Regions from separate parts of the Pseudoalteromonas sp. MT33b genome, predicted to be linked through region 1. Evidence: predicted binding sites of a transcription regulator. Region 1 holds the regulator's gene; the other holds the start of a gene.
The links. Region 1 encodes sigma-54, which starts transcription at its own class of promoters, with help from an activator protein. Its sites were predicted from a motif close to GTTGGCACGNNNNTNGNNT; they were not measured.
Positions count from the first base shown of each region.

Region 1 (3,114 bases):
ATGCAGGTGAAGTTGAAGGCACGGTTGAATTAATTATTGCCACAGGAAAGCCCGCTTACTTTGAAGAAAAACAAGCTGACGGCACTATTATGAGCGCCAGTGCTGAAGAAGTTCGTTACGATGTTGCTAAACGCTTATTAACACTCGTTGGCAATGCACAAGTGACTCAAGCAGGCCAAAAAGTCAGTGCCAAGAGCATTACATACGATATGGAACAGCAACTGATAAGTGCCGAGAAAGATGAAAACTCGACCGATCGTGTACACACTATTTTAGTGCCTGTTGATAACAAAAAGAACGATGAAGGCCAGCCATGAGCACACTAAAAGCAGAGCTATTAGCTAAAAGCTATAAGGGTCGCCAAGTTGTAAAAAATGTAGGCCTTGAGGTAGAAGCTGGCAGCATTGTCGGTTTACTTGGGCCAAATGGCGCAGGTAAAACAACCACCTTTTACATGATTGTGGGATTAGTGCCCAGTGACAAAGGTAAAATAAGCATTGATGATAACGATATCACCTTATTGCCAATGCACAGCCGCGCTCGCTTAGGTATTGGCTATTTGCCACAAGAATCATCGATTTTTAGAAAACTGACCGTTTATCAAAACTTAATGGCCATTTTAGAGACCCGTAAAGATCTCAATAAACAAGGCCGCGAAGAAACACTTAACAGCTTACTTGATGAATTTAGCATTCAACACATTCGTGACAGCCAAGGTATGGCATTGTCAGGGGGTGAACGCCGTCGTGTTGAAATAGCACGCGCACTGGCCGCTGACCCTAAATTTATTTTGCTCGATGAGCCTTTTGCTGGTGTTGATCCTATTTCAGTGTTAGATATAAAGAAAATTATTGAGCACTTAAAAAATCGTGGTATTGGTGTATTAATTACTGACCACAATGTGAGAGAAACCCTTGATGTTTGTGAAAAAGCCTACATTGTTTCTCATGGGGAGCTAATTGCATCAGGTACACCTGAACATGTGTTAGCCGACCAAACTGTACGCGATGTGTATCTAGGCGAGCAATTCAGGCTTTAAATACGCCACCGACTAGAGCATCTGCTAGACTTATAACAATGACAATAAATCAAATAAATAGTTAACGGCATCGTGCTATTGTTTGATAAGACTAAAAAGGATTGTTAGGGATACATGAGGCAATCATTACAGCTGCGCATGGGCCAGCAACTTACAATGACTCCACAACTGCAACAGGCTATCCGTTTGTTGCAGCTCAGTACATTGGATCTCCAGCAAGAAATTCAAGAAGCGTTAGACTCTAACCCTTTGCTTGAAGTTGAAGAAGCAGATTATGCAGAAGAGAGTATTGGCAAGAACGAGCAGAAAGCCGAATCTGACGATACCCAACTAAGCGCGTCGGCTGACGAAGCTGCAAGCGAGTACGAGCAAGAAAGCAGTGATGCCCTCAACAAAGACACCGTAAGTGACGACTTAGCAATGGATGTTACGTGGGATGAGTACATGAGTGCTGCCCCATCAAGTTCCTCAGGTCCAATGCCTGAAGATGAATCAATTTACCAAGGCGCATCAACCGAAACTCTCCACGAATACCTAATGTGGCAGTTACAACTGACTCCATTCAGCCCAACAGACGAAGCGATTGCCGTTGCGATTGTTGAGGCAATTGATGATTCGGGTATTTTAACCGTAAGCTGCGAAGACATTGTTGAAAGCTTCAATCAAAATAACGATGAAGAAGAAATCGAACTTGATGAAGTCGAAGCTGTCTTAAAAAGAATCCAATTATTCGATCCTGTCGGTATTGGCGCCCGTAGTTTACAAGAATGTTTGTGTATTCAATTACGCCAATTCGATGCTGACACCCCCTATTTAGCTGAAACTAAAATGGTGTTATCAGAACATATTGAATTATTAGCGAGTCGTGACTATCGCACTTTGATGAAAAAGACTAAGCTTAAAGAAAGTGAGCTGAAAGAAGTCATGACATTGATCCACAGCTTAAATCCAAAGCCTGCGGATACCATTGTTAGAGAAGAGTCTGAATACGTGATACCCGATGTATCCGTAAAAAAAATAAAAGGCCGTTGGGTAGTTGAACTAAACCCAGACTGCATGCCGAAAATCAGAGTGAATAGCCACTATGCGGCGATGTCACGTTCTGTAAAATCAAGCAGTGATAGCCAATTTATTCGCTCTCATTTACAAGAAGCAAAATGGTTTATTAAAAGCTTAGAAAGCCGTAATGACACGTTATTAAAAGTGACTAACTGTATTGTTCAACAACAACAGGCTTTCTTTGAACATGGTCCTGAGGCCATGAAACCCATGGTATTAAATGATGTCGCAGAAATGGTCGAAATGCATGAATCAACAATTTCGCGAGTAACAACACAAAAATACATGCATACCCCGCGGGGAATTTTTGAGTTGAAATATTTCTTCTCCAGCCATGTAAGCACTGAAAATGGGGGTGAGTGTTCATCTACGGCAATTCGCGCTTTAATCAAAAAGCTAATCGCCGCAGAAAACACAGCTAAACCATTGAGTGATAGCAAAATTGCAGATATATTGGCTGAGCAAGGAATTAAAGTAGCTAGACGGACAATAGCAAAATATCGAGAGTCTCTAGCAATACCTCCGTCGAATCAGCGTAAGAGTCTGATTTAGACGTTTTACATAGAAGGAAAATGCTTATGCAACTAAATTTAACTGGTCGTCATGTAGAAATCACAGATTCATTAAGAGACTATGTAAACACCAAGTTTGCGAAACTAGAAAGGCATTTTGACCACATTAATAATGTTCATGTCATTCTAGATGTAGAAAAACTAAGCCAAAAAGCAGAAGCAACTTTACATGTAAACGGAGGCGAGTTATTTGCCTCTACTGAACACCAAGATATGTATGCAGCCATCGACTCGTTAATCGATAAACTTGATCGTCAAGTAATTAAACACAAAGAGAAATTAGCTCGACACTAAATTATGAAACTTAGTTCACTTACTAACCAGGACTGCAGCAAAGCTGCGGTCCTTTTTAATAGCAAAAAAAGAATTCTCGAATTTATCAGCGAACTGGCTCATGAGCAGCTCCCTCATTTATCTCAGCAAGATATACTCAATGCCCTATTG
Region 1 is NZ_CP059831.1:436,326-439,439, reverse strand. It holds gene lptA (lipopolysaccharide transport periplasmic protein LptA) at 1-317, shown strand, start outside; gene lptB (LPS export ABC transporter ATP-binding protein) at 314-1,039, shown strand; gene H3302_RS02095 (RNA polymerase factor sigma-54) at 1,154-2,650, shown strand; gene hpf (ribosome hibernation promoting factor) at 2,677-2,964, shown strand; gene ptsN (PTS IIA-like nitrogen regulatory protein PtsN) at 2,968-3,114, shown strand, end outside.

Region 2 (3,114 bases), 500 kb from region 1:
TCAACCATAGACACATCTTTAACTCGCTCAGCCTGAACAGAAAACTGTACACTAATTAAGCAAAGAGCAATAATGTATTTAAACCCATTCATGATTTGTATCCTCTAAAATGGGAAAATAGAACTGCTAAAGAAACGAGTTAACCAACCCGCACTTTGCGCTTCTTGAAGTTGACCTTTACCTGAGTATTGAATGCGCGCATTCGCAACTCGGTTTGAAGTCACCGTATTATCTGCTGTCACATCTTGGGGACGCACTAAACCTTCAAGACGAATAAACTCTTCACCGGTATTTAAAGTAAGCCACTTTTCGCCACGGATCACTAAGTTACCGTTCGGCAAAACTCGCATAACATTAACTGAAATATCACCAAATAAGCTGTTCGATTGATTCGATTTAGAATCACCTTTAAATGATGAATCTGAACCAATACCAAATTGGATACTATCACCACCTATATTCACAGGATTGCCGCCTAAACCAATGACTGGGTCAAGGCTTGCGTCGGTTTCTTTATCGGTTTCGGTTTTCGCCGCTTTGGTTGCCTGAGTCGATTCTTGCAGTTTAACCGTGATGATATCGCCTGCCCGCAACGCTTTTTTATCTGAATACAGGTCATTTGATAAATAACTATCAAATAATGAACCAGTGGGTACCATTTGCTCTGCTGCAGGCTCTGGGTACATTGGCGCATAGTAAGGGTCATCCTGAACCACATGGTTATTTTGTGTTGCCATACAACCACCGAGCAATAACGCTGTTGATGTGACTAAGATAATGTTACGCATGCTGCCTCCTACCCATTATAACTGTTGGTTAATGTAACTAAGCATTTCATCAACAGCCGAAATCACTTTTGAATTCATTTCATAAATTCGCTGTGTTTCAATGAGGTTAACGAGCTCTTCTGTTACATTCACATTTGAAGTTTCAAGTGAACCTTGTACAACAGTTCCTAAACCATCAATACCGGGATTACCTTGCACAGGAGCCCCACTTACAGCCGTTTCGGTGTAAAGGTTTTGACCCATAGGCTCAAGGCCAGATGGATTGATGAAATCACTGATAGTTAGCTGACCAATAACAACATTGTCAGCTTGGCCTGAGATACGCACCGACACTTCACCATCTTGTGATACCGTAATTGATTGTGCATCGTCTGGCACATTCATCTCTGGTTGCACAGGAAAACCGGCTCCCGCGGTAACAATGCGGCCATCTTCATCGGTGGTAAATTGACCATTACGCGAATAAGCGATATTGCCATCTGGGAGTAAGACCTCAAAAAAGCCCGGTCCTGAAATCATCCAATCCAATGAATTTTCAGTGGTAAGCATGTTACCTTGTGAAAAGTTCTTTTGGTTAGCAACCACTTTCGCACCCGCGCCTAACATCAAACCTGATGGCATTTCAGTGTCTTGTGAGGAACGACCACCTGGCTGATTAATATTTTGATACAGTAAATCTTCAAATACGGCGCGGCTTTTTTTGTAACCGACCGTGCTGGCATTCGCGAGATTATTTGAGATCACCGAAATATCGGTTTGTTGGGCGTCAAGCCCGGTTTTACTGATCCACAATGCAGGATTCATAACTCTACCCTCTCAGTCATCTTAAACAATGCGTAACAGCTGATCTTGACGTTCATCAATTTCTTCCGCTGTTTTCATCAATTTAACTTGTAATTCAAATTGGCGTTGATTGCTGATCATATCGACCATTTCATGTACGGGGTTAACGTTGGACATTTCAAGGGTGCCCGAAAGCACTTTTACATTATTTGAAATGTCGCAAAACCCACATAAATCATTTACCAACATGTCTGGCTTTGGCCTAAATAAGCCATCATTGCCTTTTTCTAGTTGATTGTTATCGGCTTCGATTACCTTTAAACGATCAACCACTTCTAAAAAGTTTGCAGGTGCCCCTTGTGGACGCACCTGAATTGACCCATCAGAACTAAATTCAATCTTCTCGATTGGTAAAGGCAAAATAATGGGGCCACCTTCGCCAATAACTTGACGACCATGACTGGTCATCAATGCGCCATCGGGAGTAATATTCAGCGTGCCTGTTTTGGTATAGGCTTCATTGCCCGATGCATCTTGTACGCTTAACCAACCCCGATCACTCATGGCAATATCAAGTTCTCGGCCTGTTTCAACAAAACCACCCGACTCCATGTTAGAACCTGGGCGCTCTTGCATTGCGAATACACGCGATGGCAAGCCTTCGCCAAATGCTTGCATTGAGCGTGCTTGTGCAAAATCAGCTTTAAAGCCAGTGGTGTTTGCATTTGCTAAGTTGTTTGCCTTTAATTCAAGGCCACGCAAGCTTTGCTTTGCACCAGACATGGCAATGTAGACCATTTTGTCCATAACATTGACTCACTAAAAATACGATAACTATGAAATGCAATAAAAGTGCCAAAGTAAAATTGACGCGGAAATAAGAAAAGGAAAATAAAAAAAGGCTGCCAATAGAGGGGGCAGCCTTTCGTGTCGGATTAAGCTTAGAGCCGCTAAAATTAACGGATCTGTAAGATATTTTGTTGTAATGTTGAGTTAACTTCTAAGGCACGTGAGTTCGCCTGGAAATTACGCTGTGCGCTGATAAGGTCAACCAGCTCATTCGTTAAGTTAACGTTTGATTGCTCAAGTGCTGATGAGTTAATTGAACCCAATGTGCCTGAGTTGGGCTCACCCGCAATAGGCTCGCCCGAGGTTAGGCTTTTCTTCCAAGAAGTGTCACCTGCTTGTTGTAAGCCTTGAGAGTTTGAAAAGCGCACCATAGCCACTTGGCCTAAGAATGAAGTATCGCCATTGCTGTATGAAGCAACTACTTTTCCATCTGCACCAATATCAATGCCCGCTAAACGACCGACTGTCGCACCATCTTGCTCAAGTGCTTTTACTTCAAAGTTACTAGCGTATTGCGTAGGCACTTTATTAGCGGTGCCTGCTTCATCACGCCAATTAACCGTGATTTCATTCGGGAACTGTGCGCCATTACCAAGTAGTGTCGATAAACCTGTTGAAGCATCTGAAGGCAAAATAATGTCATCAAATGTGGTTTCTGGAGCGGTTACGTTCGGTAAACCCGCCGCCGTGAACT
Region 2 is NZ_CP059831.1:936,792-939,905, reverse strand. It holds gene H3302_RS04340 (flagellar basal body P-ring protein FlgI) at 1-92, opposite strand, end outside; gene flgH (flagellar basal body L-ring protein FlgH) at 105-788, opposite strand; gene flgG (flagellar basal-body rod protein FlgG) at 804-1,592, opposite strand; gene H3302_RS04325 (flagellar basal body rod protein FlgF) at 1,614-2,378, opposite strand; gene flgE (flagellar hook protein FlgE) at 2,528-3,114, opposite strand, start outside.
Region 2: H3302_RS04325 (flagellar basal body rod protein FlgF) is a predicted target of sigma-54. The motif match lies at 2,413-2,431, and genes of this name have one in related genera.